One region of the Pseudarthrobacter sp. AB1 genome, then DNA from elsewhere that is predicted to be linked to it. Evidence: riboswitches for the same ligand, from Rfam matches in the RefSeq annotation. Region 1 holds a riboswitch; the other holds the start of a gene.

Evidence for each region. Region 1 has a riboswitch for cyclic di-AMP ahead of DAD99_RS05625 (NlpC/P60 family protein). Riboswitches for the same ligand answer to the same signal wherever they lie in the genome.
Region 2: it holds a riboswitch for cyclic di-AMP, as region 1 does, so the genes downstream of both, DAD99_RS18630 (M23 family metallopeptidase) here and DAD99_RS05625 (NlpC/P60 family protein) in region 1, are expected to answer to the same signal.

Annotation. Positions count from the first base shown of each region.
Region 1 is NZ_PZKO01000018.1:83,076-93,085, reverse strand. It holds gene ppc (phosphoenolpyruvate carboxylase) at 1-1,231, shown strand, start outside; partial or broken gene DAD99_RS05635 (ATP-binding cassette domain-containing protein) at 1,277-1,743, opposite strand; gene DAD99_RS05630 (hypothetical protein) at 1,858-2,523, opposite strand; gene DAD99_RS05625 (NlpC/P60 family protein) at 2,861-3,601, opposite strand; cyclic di-AMP (ydaO/yuaA leader) riboswitch at 3,605-3,800, opposite strand; gene DAD99_RS22255 (heavy-metal-associated domain-containing protein) at 3,885-4,181, shown strand; partial or broken gene DAD99_RS05615 (four-helix bundle copper-binding protein) at 4,375-4,581, shown strand; partial or broken gene DAD99_RS05610 (hypothetical protein) at 5,212-5,418, opposite strand; gene DAD99_RS05605 (hydrogenase maturation protease) at 5,498-5,989, opposite strand; partial or broken gene DAD99_RS22250 (hypothetical protein) at 5,997-6,065, opposite strand; gene DAD99_RS05600 (hypothetical protein) at 6,114-6,335, opposite strand; gene DAD99_RS21515 (GTP-binding protein) at 6,332-6,511, opposite strand; gene DAD99_RS22245 (hydrogenase maturation nickel metallochaperone HypA) at 6,514-7,101, opposite strand; gene DAD99_RS05585 (hypothetical protein) at 7,568-7,873, shown strand; gene DAD99_RS05580 (DedA family protein) at 7,913-8,530, opposite strand; gene DAD99_RS05575 (hypothetical protein) at 8,664-9,341, opposite strand.
Region 2 is NZ_PZKO01000067.1:94,436-104,445, forward strand. It holds gene DAD99_RS18590 (heavy-metal-associated domain-containing protein) at 1-20, opposite strand, end outside; gene DAD99_RS18595 (DUF2933 domain-containing protein) at 237-551, shown strand; gene DAD99_RS18600 (isoprenylcysteine carboxylmethyltransferase family protein) at 541-1,215, shown strand; gene DAD99_RS18605 (FtsX-like permease family protein) at 1,253-2,359, shown strand; gene DAD99_RS18610 (ATP-binding cassette domain-containing protein) at 2,356-2,541, shown strand; gene DAD99_RS18615 (hypothetical protein) at 2,532-2,678, shown strand; gene DAD99_RS18620 (TlpA disulfide reductase family protein) at 2,913-3,566, shown strand; gene DAD99_RS18625 (hypothetical protein) at 3,911-4,249, opposite strand; gene DAD99_RS18630 (M23 family metallopeptidase) at 4,472-5,248, opposite strand; cyclic di-AMP (ydaO/yuaA leader) riboswitch at 5,254-5,456, opposite strand; gene DAD99_RS18635 (four-helix bundle copper-binding protein) at 6,355-6,768, shown strand; gene DAD99_RS18640 (TetR/AcrR family transcriptional regulator) at 7,367-7,912, opposite strand; gene DAD99_RS18645 (hypothetical protein) at 7,965-8,240, shown strand; gene DAD99_RS18650 (hypothetical protein) at 8,700-8,999, opposite strand; gene DAD99_RS18655 (phenylacetate--CoA ligase family protein) at 8,996-10,010, opposite strand, start outside.

The DNA of each region.
Region 1 (10,010 bases):
CAACCTGTTCGGCGAATCTCCTTACGCCAGGATCGGGTTCGCGCCCCTGTTGGAGACCGTGGAGGAACTGCGAGCCTCGGCGGAGATCGTGGACCAGCTGCTGTCCGTTCCGTCCTACCGGGACCTGGTCCGGCTGCGCGGTGACGTCCAGGAAATCATGCTGGGTTACTCGGATTCCAACAAGGAATCCGGCGTGATGACCAGCCAGTGGGAGATCCACAAGACCCAGCGGAACCTGCGCGACGTGGCGGCCAAGCATGGCGTCCGTGTCCGGTTGTTCCACGGTCGCGGCGGGTCCGTGGGCCGCGGCGGCGGACCCACCTATGACGCCATCATGGCCCAGCCCAACGGCGTGCTCGAGGGCGAGATCAAGTTCACCGAACAGGGCGAGGTCATCTCGGACAAGTACTCGCTGCCGGAGCTTGCCCGGGAAAACCTGGAGCTGTCCCTCGCGGCGGTACTCCAGGGCTCGGCCCTGCACCGGGACCCGCGCACGTCGGACGACCAGCGCGAACGGTACGGGCACGTTATGGAGATCATCTCCGACGGCGCCTTCGACCGGTACCGGAAGCTGATTGACCATCCGGACCTGCCCGCGTACTTCCTGGCCTCCACTCCGGTGGAGCAGCTCGGCTCGCTGAATATCGGCTCCCGTCCGTCCAAACGCCCGGATTCCGGGGCAGGGCTCGGCGGCCTGCGCGCCATTCCGTGGGTGTTCGGCTGGACGCAGTCCCGGCAGATCGTGCCGGGCTGGTTCGGTGTTGGCTCGGGACTGAAGGCTGCCCGCGAGGCCGGAAACTCCGCCCAGCTGGTGGAGATGATGCAAAACTGGCACTTCTTCCGGTCCGTTGTCTCTAACGTTGAGATGACGCTGGCCAAAACGGACCTGGACATCGCCGGGTACTACGTGGCCACCCTGGTTCCCAAGGAATTGCACCACATTTTCGTGGCCATCCGTGAAGAGTTCGAACTCACGGTCACCGAGATCCAGAACCTGACCGGTGAGGATGTGCTCCTGGACGCGCAGCCGACGCTCAAGCGTTCGCTTGAGATCCGGGACCAGTACCTGGACCCCATCAGCTACCTGCAGGTGGAACTGCTCCGCCGTGTGCGGGCTGCCCAGGGCGCCGAAGGCGAGAGCATCAGCGGTGCCGAGATCGACGAACGCCTCCAGCGGGCCATGCTGATCACGGTTAACGGGGTAGCGGCCGGCCTGCGCAACACGGGCTAACCCCGGACGCTCTCTCACTATTGCGGCTTTCCCCCCGACGCTCTCTCACCGGCCGTAGTGCACCGCCACGGTCCGGCGGGTGTTGGGGCCATTGGCGTACGCCATGGTGCTGATGCCCACGCCGTACAGGGCCCTGAGTTCTTTCCCGCTCAGGAGCTCCAGGGCATCGCCGGTCCGGGATCCGCTGGGAGTGAGCAGGACGCGGACCTGGTTCTTCAGATCCAGGCCGGTGGCGGGCTCGTCCAGCACCAGGACGGAGCTGCCGTCCGCGATGGCACGGGCAATCAGGACCAGCTGCTGCTCGCCGCCGCTGAGTGTGGGGAAGAACCTGCTGCGGAGGCCGGCGATGCCCACCCTGTCCATGGCCTCCAGGGAAGCAGCCCGGCAGCGCAGCGCACCAGCATGGTTTTGCCGCTGCCGTTCGGTCCCAGGACGGCAGCGGCGGTTCCCGGCAGGACACGGACGCTGACATCCCGGAAGACCCAGTCCGTCCGGCCGTATCCGAAGCCCACTCCGTTGAGCTCGAGCACTTTCCCAGATCCTGTCCCGAACCGGCCCTCCCGCACGCTGCCGGGGCAGACCCTTACCCGGAATAGGAGCACCGGTTGAGCATCTCGGGCTTCGGGTTAGTGGCTGTGCGACGTGTGGGTGTCGGGTGCGGGGACTGCGGGGGCGTCCGTCGGCTCGACGAGGGTGGGGTCTTCGCTGGTCGGAGCCTCGGCGGGTGCCTGCGACGGTGCCGGCGTGGAGTCGTGGCTGTGGCTCCCGGAGTCGAGGGTGCTTGCGAGGGCGGACATGCCGAACCACGTCAGCGCGGCGACCAACACGACACCTGCGGCAAACGGGCTGACCAGGTGGCGCAGGCCGCCCTTGGCGTCCTTGGCGATGAACGCGACGTAGGACATCAGCAGGCCGATCGGAGTCATCCAGGCGCTGCGCTCGGGGAACTGTTCGAAGTGCTGGATGCCGCCGCCGACCAGGCCGACGCCGAAGGAGAGCAGGAGCGAGAACGCGACGAGCGAGATGGCCCGGCCTAGCAGAGGGCGCTCATCGACGAGCACGAACTCGTTGACGATGGTGCCGAGGAGGAACACGACCGCACCGACGATGCAGATGATCGTGTACAGGCCCGGGTTGACCGGATAGTGTACGACGGCGCCGGCGATAAGGGCCGCGCCCATGAAGTAGAGCATCGCGCCGATGTAGCGCGAGTAAAGCGAGGGAGTCCGTTTCGCGAGCTCTGCCTCATAGGAGGCAACGTCTTCGCGGCTGAGGTCGTTCTGAACGGTCATGTCTGGTGAGTCTTTCTTTTCAGGAGTGCGAGAGCAGGCAGCCGTAGCGCCGATACCGGAAGCTGGTGCGGTGTGGCGCTGCGCGTGCTGCTCAGCAGGGCAGAATCGAGCGTCATGTCTCGTTTCCTTGGAACTGGGACGGCTTGGCCCGACACTCTGCAGAGATGGGATGCGCCTCAGAATTGTGGTTCGCGGCATAAACGGCGGTGTTATAGCACCGCTATATGTTGCCTTCGGGTGACCCGAGGAAGGAGTCAGGCGCATGGTTGGAGGAGCATACTAAAGGTCGGTAATTCAGTGCCCCCAAGGCATTGAATCACCGGCCTTTAGTGATTTGTTAGCCTGCGCGGACGAAGGTGACGGCACCCTTGGACGTCATCCAGGTCAGCGGGTGCACGGCGGTTTCGTTCTTCCCGTTCAGGCCTGAGCTGAGGACCTGGCCGTTGCCGACGTAAATTCCTACGTGGCCGGGCTGCATGACCATGTCACCGGGCTGGGGGTCGGTGACCACGGTGCCGTAGTCCATGAACTGCATCGGGCCCAGGTCCCCAACGGGGATGCCAGCGGCATTGAGGGCATTTTCGACCAGCCGCGTGCAGTCCTGGAACATGCCGATCTGAGCGTAGGCGGAGGACACCATGATGGAGTTAATGCCACCGGCTGCGGGGGCGGGAGCCGGAGCGGGCGCAGGCGGGGTGACGGTGACTTTGGCCGAGGCGGGTACCGCGGCCTTCGCGGTTTCCACGACAGGCTTCGGGGCTTCCACTACAGGAGCGGGCATGGTTTCCACGACCGGGCGCTCGAAGGAAATCTGGATGGTGGCATCGGCGGTCAGCGGGGCCTGTACCTGGCTAGCGACCTCGAGGTTGGCGGCCGGTTCAGCTTCGCGCTGGGCGGGGGCGTCCGCTGCCTGGGCGGCAGCAATACCACTGGTCAGCACGAGACTGGAAGCCGCTGCGAAGACGGCAGCCTGGCGGCCTGCGCCGCTGGCATTCGTGGTAACGGATTTGGTCAGTGCGGCAAGAGTGCTGGTCTGGGGGACCGCGCGGCGGCGGCCGTGAGTTTTGCGCATGGGCATGTAAGGGCCTCTCCCACTGCCTGCGAGGTTAGCTGTCGGATTCGGGTGGAAGGCACCCGGCCGCGTCAGGCGCAAAAGTGCACCAGGCACGGCTTCACCCCAAGACCTGCCAGAAGCAGGCCAATAATGGGTTCCCCGTCTCTGCCGGACGAAAAGCGAACGGATCCCGGGCAGCGGCAGAGTTAGGCAATCTGTTCGGGAGTGCCGCCTCAAGGAGAAACCGGCACGACTTAGACCGTACTTCAGACCAGCACTGTTTGTCACATTACGGTAACGGTGTGACATGGAAGTCCGGGCTGGTGTTGCCGTACCCGCTTGCACGGCCGTTCACCCCCAGTACGCCCTCCATCCTTCCTCAAAATATAGAGCCGGGCTTCCCCTTGTTTCTTCCACTGCCGGGTGCAGCTGCTGCTCAACCGGAGCTTCTTCGGCACCTGCAGTGGTATCCAGTGGCAGCACAGTCGAGTTTGCTGTTGAAGGGCTGACGGGCGGGCATTGCGTCCAGACCGTTAAAAAGGCTGTATCGGCCGTTGAGGGTGTCGAGTCCGCCTCTGCGGACCTCGTGTCCGTTCCCGGGTGATTGTCGACGGTATGGCCGGCAGCTTTGCTGTGTGTGTGGGGCCGTGACCTCAACCGGCTACACGGTTTACAGCAATTGGCATCAAGGCCTTTGGCAGAAGACCGGTTAGGCGAGCGGGGCGTCTTTTGACGGGGCGAACGCGTCCCCGGCGCTGAGGTCGGCATCGCGCTCGGCGCTGGAACGGGTGCACGGCATCGGCTCAGCGACGGGCAACATCCTCTCCCGGCACACCGGCTACGACGCCAACGTCACCCGCGCCGTGCTCCAGGCCTGCGCCAGGGTCTGTGAGGCCTGCGGCGATGACTGCGAACAACATGCAGGCATGCACGAGCACTGCCGGATCTGCGCCGAGGCGTGCCGGCGCTGCGAGCAAGCCTGCAATGAACTCCTCACATTCCTGGCTGACCGGCGCCTGCCCTGCAGAGGCCGGCGCGCCCGGCACCTGCAGGGCGTCCAAGGCAACTCTGATCAGCCTCAGTACCGCTTCATGTGTAGCCAGTCCTGCCGCAGCCCCCAGGGCATGAAGGCAGAAGGCCGCCAGCTCGTCCGGGGCAGCTTCGAAACGGAAGTCTCTGCGTCCGCGCCTTCGTGAATGATCTCTGCGATGAAATCCGTGAGGTGCTGATGGGCCCGCCCCGCGTGGCCTCCCTGGTGCAGACGTGCCGCGTCCGCCTCGTTGTTATCGGAGCGGGCGAGCCGCAGCCAGGCGCCCCATCGTTGATATCTCCTGGGAGAAATCCCCGCTGGACCTGTAAGTTTCTGCAGCGATGACGCTGCAGCACTGATTTTCCTTTTGCCGAGGGAAAACTAAGGCCGGCCCCAAGGGGCCAGTCTCACCCGTTTTAAACGCTCAAACGGGGCTCGCTTCGCTCGGGGCTGTAGAAGCGTTTTTCTGTTTTGGCTGCTGTCCTGCCGGATTGTACGTGTCCGCTCCGGCCCGTCTAATACCCTCCTCCGTCGGCCACAGCTCCGCAAGCTCCGCAAGCTTCGCCAGCAGCCAAAACAACGGGGGAGAGGGGACGCTGGCCGGTCACCTAAACCGCACCACCACCAGTAAAACAACTGGGTCCGCGCCCGTACCCGTTTCCCGCTTGACAGACATAGAAGCGTCGGGCGCGCCGATCAGCGCTGTCAGCACACCGAGCGGGATCTCACCCGGAGTGGCGGTGGGTGCCAGGTTGTCCACGAGGATGATGTAGGGGCCGCCAAGGAGGAGGGACGCCGGCAGCAGGACCCGATGGTCCGGGCCCGGCCGGGGCCCGGATCCCCAGCGCGCCCTCCTGGCCGGGTATTCCGCGGCACGTGATAGGTCATCCTTAGGTCTGCGTGGAGGTGTACTGACTCAGGAGTTCGACGACGGCGGCCATCGCCGCCGGGATGGCGGCGGACACGGGCGGTGTCAGCCCGATGCCGTCGGTGACGTCGGCCGGAACGCAGCCCACCACATAGGTCACGGGGGCCTCGCCGCCCAGCGATCTGAGCTTGCCCAGGACGGCGGCAGGATCCATGCCGTGCGGGTCCAGGGTGGCGCCGGCGTCGAGATCTTCACTGCGGATCCGGAGCACACGGAGGCTGCCCGGGGCTTCGTTGTGTACCGTCCCGAGCTCCGGCGGCACGGCATCCACAAGCACCAGCATGTCCACTCCGGCCAGGAGATCGTAGGCCAGGTGCATGCCGCGGATGCCGTAGTCCGCCACCTCGACGCCGGGCGGCAGGTGCCCCTCCGAGGCCAGCCGGCGGGCGACTTCCGGGCCGAAGCCATCGTCGCGCAGGAACATGTTGCCCACGCCTGCCACCAGCGCAGTCATACCGGGGTCACATCCGCCGTGCCTTCAGGTATCGCTGGATGTCGGGGACCGAGCGAATTCCTACATAGACGGCGCCGAGTGCTAACGCCCGCCAGAAACGCTACCGTGGCCATTCCTATGATTCTCATGGCGGGCTTTCCTTTCCATCCTGCCCCAGGGGTTCGAGCTCTTCCGGTGAGTAGTAGAAGGACGGGCCGTAGCCCTCGTGGAGGTCTGCGGCGGGGTCCTGGTCGAGGACCAGGCCCACGTGTGTGCTGCCGTCAACATCGAAGTGCACGTTGGTGACGCGGCACGTTTGCCCGGCGAAGAACAGGTCCTGGGCGTCGGCCCGCCGGCTCGGATTCACCAGGCCCCGGCTCCGGTGTTGATCTGCACCACGGGCCGGCCGGCTTTGCGGATGCGGTCGGCGTCGAGGGAGGTTTCCTGGTCCCCTTCGATGACACCGGCCTGCAGCCGGTCTCCCAGCTCCGTGAGCGTCCGCACCCGGAGCGTGGTTTTGCCGGAGCCGGGGGAGCTCATCATGTTCAGCGCCCGGATCTTCCGCCCGGCGAGCCAGCCGCGGTTCCGTTCCGCAAGGAGGTCGTTCTTGGCCAGCAGGTGCTGTTCCAGCGGGATGAGTTCCGGGGTGTGGGGTGGCTAGGCGGGCGCCCGTCGTGAGTGCGCATATGTCCAGGTTCGCCGGAATGCTCATGCGCCTGCGCCCCCGGTATTTCCAGGCCCGGCACTTCCAGGGGGTAAACCCGGGGGGTGGCGTCCTCGCCGCAACCGCACGTTGCGCACATGTCGTTACGCCACCTCCATCGAAACGAGGTTGACTTCCCGCCTGCTGACCACTGCGAAGTCGGCGCTGCCGCAGGGATACAGAAGGACATGTCCGTCTTGGCGAAGTCTGTACCGCACTGGCGGCAATGCCCACGGGCCTGCGGCTCCTCGATCTGCTGCCGCGCCCCTGCCAGGGTGGTAGCCGCTGAAGCCACATCAAAACAGAAACGGAGGGCGTCCGGAAGCACTCCCGATAACGGCCCGATCCGAAAGCTGACGCCCGAGTTTGCCTGGCCGCCTGTCCTGTCCAAGACCGCGTCTAGGCTTCGTGCGATCGAGAGTTCGTGCATGGGTACTGCCCCCTCTCTGCCCAAGATAGGCTCGTCGAGGCCATAAATCAACCTCAAATTTGACAGCAGCGCATTCATCGGCTAAGGCCGTATAGTTATCCCAGTATTTTGCAATGACGCGAAAACCGGAGGCTCGGCAATGCAGCAACCGGAAGCTGGAGTCAACCCGCCGACGCAGGCCAGGACCGGCCGGTCCAGTAACGTGCCGGGGCGGTCCGGGAAAACGCTGACCGGCCGGGAACGGCAACGGTCGGTGGAATGGCGGCCGTTGTGTTGCTCCTGCATTCTGTGGGCTGGGGCGGGCTCTTGGCTGTTGTGGTAGCGGAAGACCTCCCGGCGGGCTCCTTGGGCGTTTGTGGGGGCGGACAGCGCAGGGATCCGGTCCGGTAGCGGCATTGGCCGCTGGACCGCCGGCAGGACTAGTCCGGCCACCCGGCGAGCGGACGGTCGGGATAGGGTTGAAGGCATGCCTTCGTTCCAGACGCGCCTGAAAATCACCGGACTGAAACCTGGCAACCCGCCGGAAGCCGTGATGGCCGCCGCTGTTGAGGCATTGGAGACCCGCCACCATGTGGAATCCAACCAGATCGAACTAGCCGCCGGCGTTCCGCAGCTGAACCTGCGCTTCCTCGTGGAGGCGACCGAATACAGCGGTGAGAACCAGCAGGCATGCGAATCGGCAGCGATGATGCGAGACGCCGTCGAACGCGTTGCGCTCACCGGCTCACTGACGGTGCTCCGCCGCAACCGCGGCCGCTGGGCACCTGTTTAGCTCACTCATGCGAACTCGGTCGAGCTTACGCGCCCGAGCTCACTCGCCGGGACCGGGCTCGTCCACGGGTGAGCGGGTGCCGCGCCGGCGGGTCACGATAATGCCGACGACGACGCCGAACACCAGGCCCAGCACCACACCGATCAGCGAACTCGCCCAGAACGGTAGCTTGGTGGCCGATCCCGTGAAGTAGCCAAGGCCCACCAGCCAGCTGGCCCAGAGGACCGCGCCAAGGCCGGCGCACAGGCTGAAACCCCGGGTAGAAACATCGGCGATGCCCGAAGCGGCCGACGTCGCCAGCCGCCCGCCGGGGATGAAACGGGCGCCGATGATGGTCCCATAGGTGGAGGAGCGGCCGGCCCTGGCGATGGCCTTGTGGATGCCCGTATGGACTTTTCGGCCCCAGCGCCAGCGGTCCAGGACATGGCTGAGCCGGCGTTTGAAGAGCTGGAACACCACCATGTCACCAATCCAGGACGCCACCGCGCAAATTGCCCCCACCAGGAAAACGTTGGCCCGGCCGTCGGCCGAGAGGGCCCCACCGGTGATCACCAAAATTTCTGACGGGATGGGCGGGAAGATGGCATCGCCGAGGACCGTGGGGATGATCCAGAAGTAGATCGCCGCCCCCCAACTGTCGGCGTCGCCAAAGTCCATGGCCACAAAGTACCGCACTTTTGCGCGGCAGCACGGCCTGAGCTGGCCGGCGGCACGGACTTCGCCTCATTTGGGTTCAGCAAGCGTCCCAGTACCATGCGCTCCAGTACCCGGAGCCTCTGTACCCGGCGTCTCAGTAGCCAGCGCCGATGTTCCGGCGGCGTGGGCGTGGGATTCCTCCGCGAACTTCCGTGGGAACGTGGCTGAGGTGCCGTCCCGCGAGGAAATACCAGTACGGCCAGGCGACCCACGCGGCGGCGCCCACGGCGATTCCGGCCCCGCCGATGTCCCAGCGGATCCAAGCCGGCGCCGGTTCCAGAGCCGTCAGCGCAGCCAAGGGCAGCGCCACCACCAAGGCGCCGCCGATGAACTGTCCGAGCTTCGCGAGATCCCGTGGATAGCCGCCTGACTTGAGCAGCGTCCGGTGGGCCAGCAGGAACCAGCCGGCCTGGACCACCATTGCCCCCACCGAGATGCCGGTGGACACATTGAAATCGAGTTTCTTCGCGACGAGGAGGAACGAGCTTGCCGATCCTGCGGCGCTGGCCGCGATCACCAGCCATTTGGCTGCCTCGGAGCCGGGTGTACGGCGCAGGCGGCAGTGGACCTGGACGATCACCGGGATGATCGTCAGCTGGAAGACGCCGCCGGTGGCATCGTTGATGGTGCCGAAGATGTAGGGGCCCTTCCTGGGCACCTCGATGGCGAACATGGCGCCCAGTGTTGCCACGCCCACTACGCCGATGCCCGCCGACGCGTAGGCGAACTTGGCCGCCGTTCGGTCGCCGGGGATTTCGATGAGGGTATCCATGATGCTTCCTCGCTCAGTGTGGATTCTCGCTCGGGGTGGATTTTGGCTCGCGCTGTTCCCGGCTGGCCACCGTCACGGTATTGCTGCCGCGACGCAACCGCCAGGCCCCCAGCAGGCTTAATTCCCAATCCAGTGCGAGAGCCACCGTCATGCCTATCCCCTTCAAGCGACCGGACAACACGCGATACCCCAGATATCCATCGTGGCACTGGCGCGCATCATGTCAAGGCTGTTAGTAACAGGGGTTTTGCAGGTATACATACCGGCAGTACGTCCACATACTGGTCAATCAGCATGGCGCCGGTTGTCATTCAAGAAGGGTTTGCCGGACCAGTCCAGCCTGGTAGCGAACTCGGGGCTATGCGCTGGCAGTGCTTTCCGAGGCTTTCAGTACGTCGAGCCAACGCTGAAGAGGCACGATGATTTCATCTGCATCGTCGGCGGTCTCCACAATTTCTTGCTCCTGGCCCGGATGACTGGAGATCAGGCGTGACCGTACGCGGTGATTCTGGGCAGGCTCCGCCCACGCGCGGATAACACCTTCGCCCGGGCAACACCTTCGCCCGGGCTGGTTTCCCTGGGACCCGTTGAAGGGTCCGGCCTCAAGGACCGCAGCCACCTGCTGCAGCGCGGCGACACACGGCGCTGCGCCGGTTCTACCGGGTCATC
Region 2 (10,010 bases), on a different contig from region 1:
GATTCGGTGGTTCCACACATGTCAGTTTTCCTTCGAGAGGGTGGATGTAAAGGGGGGGGCTGTTGGGGATGAACGGCTGTAACGGCCCGGGGGCCTGGACAAACCACGTCACTGACAACACCCATATAATACCCCCTAGGGGTATTATATGCAATGGTCCCACAGCGTCGGCCTCCGGTGGGCTTCGGGGCCGTCAGGCCCTTGCGGACAGGGCCCGGCGGGTCAACACTCAAGGAATGAGCAGTCTTCCTGATCCGCGTCTCCCTGAAGCACGCCGCCCGATTCCGTCCCGCGGCCCATTACAGCCCTGGACACAGACGCTGCTGATAGTCCTCATCACCGCAGCGGCGATCTACCTCATCACCAACCACTGGCTCCATGTCCTGGATGCACTGCCCTATCTGGGTGTGGTGCTGGTGATGAGCTTTTGTATGTTCGGGCATGGAAGCCACGGCGGACACGGCAGCTCCCATCAGGGGCACGGCGGGCAGGAGGCCCGGGGAGGGCCTGCCCGGCCAGGGCCCGGAGGAGGTGCCGGCCATGTCCACTGATTACGGGTATGACCTGTGGGGGCTGGTGATCATCAATTCGGCCGTGTTCATCATTTTTGCGTTCAGTTTCGTCCGTCCCAGAACGAAACTGGACTGGCGGGCGCTGGGCGGATTTTCGGCGTTCATCGTGGCGCTGTTCACCGAAATGTACGGTTTCCCGCTGACGATCTACCTGCTCTCGGGATGGCTGGGTAACCGGATGCCGGGTGGGGATCTCCTGAATCACAACTCGGGTCATTTGTGGCAGGATCTCACCGGCTGGCAGGGGGATCCGCACCTGAGCCCGCTGCACATTTTGAGCAACGTGCTGATCGCGGCCGGGTTCATCCTGCTATACGTGTCTTGGCAGGTCCTCTTCGCGGCCCAGCGGGACCACCGGCTGGCGGTGACCGGTGTCTACGCAAGGCTGCGCCACCCCCAATACTTGGGGTTCCTGACCATCATGGCCGGGTTCCTGCTGCAATGGCCCACGCTGCTGACCCTTCTCATGTTCCCGGTCCTGGTCATCGTGTACCTGCGCCTGGACCGGAAGGAAGAACGGATGGTCGAGGCTGAGTTCGGTGACGAGTATGCCGCCTACCGGCGCCAGGTCCTCGGGTTCGTCCCTCGCTTCGGACGGCGGACCGCCGGCAGTCGAGGGCGGACACCGCAGGAGGGGCTGTAATGCCCGGGCGGCCGGATACAACCCGGGAAGTGGTGCCATGCTGTTCTTGGCCATAAAGAACCTGCTCCAGGAAAAGACCCGGCTCCTGATCAGCGTCGGCGGGGTGGCTTTCAGCGTGCTGCTGATCATGAGCATCCAGGGCCTGTACCAGGGCTGGAGCAACAAGATCGGCGAATACATCCGGACCGTGCCGGCCGATTACTGGATTACCCAGACCGGCGCGACGGACATGTTCCATACCCCATCGGTGCTGCCCCTGATCGTCAGGGAAAAGCTCACCGCCATTGAGGGGGTTGCCTCGGCCAAACCGTTCAGCGGGCGCCGTGTGGCGTTCGCGCACAACGGCAAGGACATCAACCTCTACGTTATTGCCGACGACACGGAGAACAACGTCGGAGCGCCCGCCCGGGTGGTCGAGGGCAAGGCCGTCCCGGACAAGGGCGAAATCATCATTGACGGGGTGGTCGGACGCAGCGAGAACATCCGGATCGGGGACACCATCCCGGTCGCCGGCAGGGAACTGAAAGTCGCCGGCTATTCCGAGGGCGGCTACATCCTCAGCTTCTCCTTCGCGTTCGCCACCAAAGACGACGCCGAAAGCATCCTCCAACTGCCCGGAGCGACCAACTTCTTCCTCGTCACACTGAAAGCGAACGCGGACGCTGCCGGCGTCGCGTCCCGGATCGAAGCCGACCCGGCGGTCGATGCCATCACCAAGGACAGGTTCGTGGAAAACAATACGAACATCGTCCGTGACACGTTCCTGCCGATCATCCTGGTCCTGCTGCTGATCGGAATCGCGGTGGGCATGACCGTGATCGGCCTGACCATCTTCACCTCGACCATCGAAAAAGCCCGCGAGTACGGGGTTCTGAAGGCCATCGGGGTGAGCAACCGCCAGCTCTACACCGTCGTGGTGGAGCAGGCGGTCGCCGCGGCCGTGCTCGGGTACCTCGTCGGTGCGGTTCTGGCCCTGGTCGTCAGCTCCGCCGCGGGAATCTATGTCCCGGAGTTCATCACGGAAATTAGGTGGCTCGATGCCGCCTGGATTTTCGGCGTCACCCTGGTCATGGCGGTGGTGTCCTCGCTGCTGCCGGTCCGCCGGCTGGCCCGCATTGACCCGGCGGAAGTGTTCCGGGCATGAACGTCGTCTCGGTCGAAGACGTGTCCAAGACCTTCGGGGCCGGCCACACGGCGGTGACCGCCGTGGACCACGTCTCCCTCAGCGTTGATGCCGGGGACATTGTGCTCGTGATGGGGCCCTCCGGGTCGGGAAAGACAACCCTGTTGTCCATGATCGGGACCCTCATGTCGACGTGCCCCTGATCATCCTCATGTTCGTCCGTTTCGCACGCAGCGACCGGAACGAAGCGAGCTCCTTCGACAGCCTCACCGACGCCCAGCTGGAGGCGCCGAACCACGAACACCTGCACGGACCACGCACAACCGGGGGGCAGCAGTGATGCGCAAAGCCCGCTCCCCTACTCCCGCTCCCCATCGCTTTATTGGCACTTAGGGACACGGAGATGGAACACGCCACGCTCAGGCCGATCACGGTGTCCCATTCAGCAGACGCCCTGACGAGCCTGAGAACTGACATTCGAGAACACCGGCGACCGCCGCAACCGCTGCCCTGCGGGTCCCACGTTTCCGCGACCCCATTCAACTTCGCATCGGCCTTTATCAAAGGACAAATCATGCATGAGTTCCGCCCCTCGACGGCCCCACCCGCTGCCCCAGGACCCGTGCAAAGGGCCGGGTTACCCCGCCGCCGTCTTCTCTCCCTGGGAATACTTGGTCTTGGCCTGCCCTTGCTCGCGGGCTGCGGCTCCACGGATACCCTCGCCCGGCAGGCCAGCGCCGGTGACAACAAAAACTACATCGCCGGGGACGGCTCCGTCACCGAATATGCTGCAGCCGAACGGAAACCCCCGGTGGTGCTGACGGGGCAACTGTACGACGGGACAGCCGTGAACTCCCGCGACTGGGCCGGAAAAGTGATCGTCCTGAACTTCTGGTACGCCGCGTGTGCGCCGTGCAGGCTCGAAGCTCCACGGCTGGAGGCGCTATCGAGGGAGTTCAAAACACAAGGCGTCTCTTTCTTCGGCGTGAACATCCGTGATGAGGAACCTACCGCCGCCGCATTCGAACGGACCTTCGGCGTCACCTACCCCAGCATGCACGACAAAGACGGGGGCATCCTGCTGGCCATGTCCCAGTACGTTCCACCCCAGGCTGTCCCTTCCACACTCGTTCTGGACAGAGAAGGCAGAGTCGCGGCGCGGATCCTGGGCCTGGCCGACCAGAGCATCCTCAAATCCCTCATTACAGGAGCCGTGGCACCGGGTTAGCGGTCAGCGACCGGAAACCAAGTGGACCCAGGCGGCAGGGCCTTCCGGACATGCGTCGGAAGTCCAGAGCGTCTCCGTGGCTGGTCTAGCAAAGGTCCTTCAGGAGAGGAATAGGAAGATGAGCCCTATAGGAGGAGACAGGTACCGGGTGTGGACCGGGGCACACCCGGAGCAACCGTTTGACTAAAAAATCCACGCGACGGCTCCCAGGGACAATAGGGCGGCGGACATCGCCACTCAATGTCCCCCGGCCGGGGCTATGTCCGCCATAGCCTTCACGGCCAGGTGATCAGCGGGAACCACCGAGGACCTGGACGACTTAGCCTGCCGCGGGAGCCGCGGCCTCAGTCCCGTCCGGGGCTTTCGCCGCCCCGTCCGGTTCCGTTGGTCGCCTCGGGTCTGTTGATCCCATGCTGGCTGGGGGCGTTGTCGTCCGTCCCTGCCGAAACGGGTTCGCTTCCTTGCTCAAACTGCGCCCGGTATCGCACGCGCCGGATTCGCCTGGTCATGGAAACCATGAGCAGGACAACTGCGATGACCATGAACGCCGTCATCGCGAAACCCAGGAATCCGGGAGTTACCTGATCCGCATCCAGCCCTGGCCTCAGCCCTTCGTTCCCGGGACCCGGGGCCGGCGTCGTGGCCAGGGCGTACAGGCCTGCGGCTGCCATCGGGATTTGCACTGTATAGTCCTTTGTCCGGCTCGATATGTGGGCGCCCGCAGACGGCCTTCCTGCGTTATCCGCCCGGGTCTGGAACCCTGACTGGCAGTGAGCGCAGGTCCATCAGGAAAGTCAAAAACAGGGTGCAGGACGCACCCGCAACTGTACCGCTTCATCGCGCGGCTGCCGCCTTCACGCGCAAGCAGTCAGCGCAGCCATCTAAAAGGCTGCGGGCCGGGCCTCTTAGATGAAGGCAGCCGGGTCGACGGTCTGGCCGTTGACCATGACCTCGAAGTGAAGGTGGCAGCCGGTGGAGGCACCGGTTGTGCCTACCCCTGCAATCTGCTGGCCCTGAACCACGGCCTGTCCGAGGGAGACACCGATGCTGGCCAGGTGGTTGTAAGTGGTCTTCAGCCCGTTGCCGTGATCAACGACGATCCGGTTGCCGCCACCGTACGGGCTCCAGCCGGCCTCGGTGACAGTGCCGGAACCGGCGGCGAAGACCGCCGTCGAGCACGCCCCGGTCAGATCGATCCCGGTGTGCATTTCCCCCACGGCCCCGGTGATCGGGCTGATCCTGAAGCCGAAAGGGGAACTGACGTTAATCGACGCGAGCGGGGAACGCAACCCCGTGGATGGGGATGCCGGCACGGGCTCGGGGGCAGCCTCGGGTGCCTTAACCGCCCCCGCGGACTGCGCCGGGGCAACGGGCGCAGGCGCCGGCTGGGAGGTCACCTCCGGGCGGTCAAAGGTAAGAACAGTGTCAGCTGCTGCCGTAACCGCTGCTTCCGGAGCCGCGGCTGCCACGGCCGCCGGCCTGTCCTGGGCCGCAGCGCGGCTGCCGGAGTCAGCCTGCGCCGCGGACAGAGCAGTGAGGGCAATCATTCCTGTGACGGCTGCTGTTAGGCCGAACTGCTGGCCGCGTAGCCGGAACGTTGGTTCCTGGAAAAACGGACGGCGGCGTGGTGAGGCAGCGGCCGGAAGGGCACGGCGACGGCCGTGTTTTGGCTGGGCAGGCAAGATAGCGGTCCTCTCGGCGCCGGCGAAGTTAGCTGTCGGATTCGGACGAGTGGACTGTCCGGCTGCCCTGCAGGACGCGATCAGGACGCGCAGTCACAGGGTCGGCTTCACCCCAAGGTGCATCATTACGCACCAAAGTTGGGTCCTCCGCCCCCGCCTGAGAAAGATCAGGTTCACGGACCGCCGGCGGGGTTTGGCGAAGCGGTCACATCCATACCCGTTGGGGGTATGTGCTTATCCAACTTTAGCGAAGCGTCGGCTTAAGTTACAAATCCGTTATCAAAAGCGCTCTGGGCTTAAGGGGACAGGCATGGTGACTGGCGGGGCACCGGAAGGTTACGCTGGGCGGGACTTGCCTTCAGGAGAGACCAGATGGCCCTTCAACGTTCGACGCTTCCACTGCTGGTCCGCAGGCTTGCGGCGCCGCGGGCTGTCCTTTCCTGCCTCGTGGTCGTCCTCCTTTCGGCCGGGCCAGTTACCTTCTGCGATGGACAGGAACACGTGGTGGGCGTGTCAGACCCCAGGCCTGGCGCCGCCGCACAGCGCCAGCCCGAGACTGCGATCCCCGGGGGACAGGAGAACCCTCGGGGACGTTCGAACAGAGTGAGCCCAGTCGGAGCCCAATCCGCCTCCGACGTGCTCCGCGGGGGCCCGCGCAGAGGATGCCACGAGACCGGAGACACCCGGGCAGTCAGTCCACGGTCGTGGCCTGTTGCTGTGACCGACGCGGCGCAGCCAAGGTCAGGAACGCTCATACCGGATTCCGCTGGCCCGCGCGCCCGGCCCCCGGCATCCCACATCGCCAACAGGCCCCAAGCACCGCTGAGCTGGCAGGCGCTAACCCTAACTCAACTGTCTGTCAGTCGGACATAAAGCGCACGTTCTCCCCGTCCGGCCGCGCGAACGCCAGGCCATATGGCCGGCAAGTGGCACCCTTCGACCTGGCTGGCGTAGACACCGCGTGCGGGCCGCCCTTTGGGTCCTGCCTTCAGCCGATCAGAAGGAGGCCCGAGAAAGAACATCAGCCAAACAGCCGGCACATCAGAAAACATCAGCTGGTCTCCGCACCAGGTTCCTCCCGTTCAATATTGGAAAGAGAGAAAGAAATGACACACGGAAGCACCCACAAGATGCTCGATGCGTACCCGAAGGATCTCGGCGGCATCGATCAGCACATGCTCGCCGAATGCATTGCGGCGTGCTTTGACTGCTCACAGGCCTGTACCGCCTGCGCTGATGCCTGCCTCGGCGAAGACATGGTCGCCGAGTTGACCAAATGCATCCGCACCGATCTTGACTGTGCGGACATCTGCGCGGCCACTGCAAACGTCCTCTCCCGCCACACCGGCTATGACGCCAACGTCTCCCGCGCGGTGCTGCAGGCCTGCGCCACCATCTGCAAGGCCTGCGCCGAGGAATACGAACAACACGCAGGCATGCATGAACACTGCCGGCTCTGCGCCGAGGCCTGCCGCCGTTGCGAAAGGGCATGCAACGACCTTCTCGGCTCGCTCGGCTGACCCTGCCCCACGGCCCTACCCAACGGTGACCGGAGATCCAACGACATCCGGCACCCGAGGGAAGGCCTGCCCGGCGGCATCCCGGCCTTAAGGCAACCCCCAATGCGTCCCTGAGCTCTGCCGCCGGAGCATCCAAGGGGAGGAAAGTGCCAGTCGAATCGTTAATCCGTGTCGGGGGCGCGACCAGCGCCACGAATCGCTCGGCGACCGTGGCGCCATCTTCCGTCGAAAGGAATAAATGAAACCCAGGCAGCCCTCAGGCCCGCGTCAGGGGTCCATCCCTCCTGCCGGCGGCACCTTGGCCGGGATAGGTGCCGCGTCCGGGAGCCCGGTCGACGACCCGCAGCTGCGGCGAATGCTGGCCACCCACATGCATTGCGGTGAGCCTATGCGTCTGGTCCCGGCCGACAAAATGCCTGTACTTCTCTTCCCGGAGGCATCGGTCAGTCACCCCCCGGAGCCGTCCGGGGGCGTGCTGATGTACCGGTGCGCCTGTGGCTTCACCTTTGATCGAAGCCCAGACTGACGACCCGGGGTGGACAGCAGCAGTCGGTCCCGGGATGCCTGCAGGCGCAGGTCCCAGGGGACACCTGCCTACTCAGGGCACCGGGTGGAGCCCGGCCAAGGTGACTTTGACCAGCCGGTGAACGGCCTCCGGCGATGTCAGGCCGGCGGACGCTTCGAGGGCGTGAAGGCAGAACGCGGCGAGTTCATCCGCGGCTACGTCCCCCCGGAATACCCCGGCTTCCGCACCCTGGCGCAGGAGTTCTGTCAGAAATCCCGACAGGTGGCGCTCGGCGGGGCCCATATGTGCGCCTTGGTGCAGGGCGACGGCGTCGGCTGCTCCGTGCCCGGAGTGTGAGAGGAAGGCGTAGGCCTCCAGCACGGCTTCAAGCTGCTCGCGGGCGCCCCGCGTGCTGTCCCTAATCCGGGTCAGGACTTCCAGGTGCGCATGGACCTGACGCTCATGCCAGGCCGCTAGGATCGTCTCGACATCCGGGTAGTACTTATAGAGCGTTGCGCGGCCGATACCGGCCGTCTGGGCGATACCGGACATCGTCACCGCAGCCGCCGAATGGCCGGCGACCAGGGTTGCGGCAGCGTCCAAGATAGCGGTCAGGACTGCCCCGCGATGTGTCTCCACAGTCTCATCCCATAACTTCGGCATCCCCACATCTCTGTTCCGTCACTACTGGGTGCTGATCAAGCTCATGATTACCACCGTGGCCAGCGCCTTGCTGCTGGTTCATCTGCAGCCCGTTACCTCAATGGCGGAAATCGCAGCATCTTCATCCCTGGGTTCGGCGGACATGACCGGCATGCGGGTCCAGCTCGTGTTTGATGCCGGTGCTGCGCTGCTGGCGCTGGTTGTCACCACGGTGCTGTCAATCTATAAACCTCGTGGGCTCACGCGATACGGGCAGGGAAAAACTGAAAAACAGCAGGCAATGGCGCGACGGCAAACGGCGTAGCCAGACGCAAAGCTTCCGTCACAGGTCCTGCCACAGGTCAGATGCCACAGACGATGCCCGGCGCAGGACCGGACGGTGCCCGGTATGCAATTCCCGGTGGCCTATCCCGCAGCAATCAACTTGCTGTGAACACCGCCGCGGTGCGAGAAAAGCGAAGAAGTCCCGCAGATTGAAGGCATAAGACCTGACCGTCCCGGGAGACCCGCTGCCGTCATACGACGCGCGACCAAGGCTGTGGATGCGGCAACACTGTTGGCCCGGTGCCTGACCCCGGAAACCATGCGGCCGGGCTGGGCCGAGGCCGCGTCAATGGCCGCCTCCGCGTTGCCCTACCGGTCCATGAAATCCATCGATGACCGCCTCGAAGGGGCTGCGACAAAGCCGGTCATCGTGCCCGAGAACATTATCTGCGCAGCCGGTGCACCACTTCAAGGAACGATGCGGGGTCTGGTTTCCCGGCTAGCCCCGCTTCCGGGCAATCTCGCCATCGATGACCAGGTCAAAGGCTCGGGACAGGCCCCCGGCTGCTAGAACAGCGGCGGAGTTGCGGCCTCTGCCGTCGACATACTTCTGGTAGTCCCTGGTGTTGAACGGGTTCCTGCGTGCCGTTGGTGGGACCCGCGGATCTTTAAGCACCTCGTAGAGCTCGGTCCATGCTGCCTCATGCACAGCCGCCGTTTCCTTGACGACGCCATTCAGATCAAATATAACGGCGTCAAAAGGCGGCAAAGCAGCAGCGGCGGTTGGTGACTCTGTCATCGCGGGCCCTTCAACCCGCGCACGAAGGGCGCCTTGCCCAGTGCTGTCCGTTCAAGGTGTTCCACCAGGTGTACATCCACACCAGTCGGCACAACTCCTGCCGCGGTGAGGGCGTCGCCTACTGCCGTCCGGACTCCCTGTATGGACGCTCCGGGCGCGAGGCCCGCGAGGAGTACCCGCAGCCCGGAGGGTTCCTGGATTACCTGCCATCCGGCAAGGGCGGCTTGGTCCAGAACGTGATGGAACACGATCGGGTGGACATCTACGCTTCCGGCCTGGCCTGCCAGGTGGAGTACGTCTTCGATCCGGCCTTCGATGTCCTCCATTAAAGTGAAGGAGCGTCCGCAGGGGCAATCTCGTCCGCCCAGCCGCACGGTGTCGGACATTTCGTAGCGGATCAGCGGCAGGGTCCGCGAAAACAGGACTGTGACGAGGAGCTTTGCCCCGGTTGTCCCTTGCGACACTGGATTCCCGTCCTGGTCCACGGGTTCGATAATCAGCAGGTCCTCATAGACATGGCGGTTCCGGTAGGTACACGGGGAGGCGATCCCGGCTGTTTCGGTGGCGGCGTACACGTCGAAGGGCGCGCTCCCCCACGCCGCTTCCAGTTCCGCGGCGGTGTGCGGGCTGAGCACTTCGGAGGCGGACATCACGCCCTGGGGTGAGATGTGCAGCCTGCCGGCGCGCTGCTCAGCGGCGAGGGGTTTGAGTGCTGAGGCGTAGCCGACCAGGACCCTGGGCCGGAACCGGTTGAGCGCTGCGACCGTCTCATCCATGGGTGCGGTGACGTCCAGGCGGAGGGTCGGTATGAGCTTGGAGCGCAGCGAGGCGCCGACGACGGCTGACTGGTGTGTGGGGACGCGGGAGCTCACGAGGGCCATTTTCAGGGGCCGGGTGGGGCCGGCGGAGATCCCTGCCCAATCGTTCGCCCGGGCATAGGACGCCAGGACAGTCCCCCACTCAGAGCGGTTCCAGACGAACGTTCCCCGCCGGCCAGTGGTCCCTGCCGTC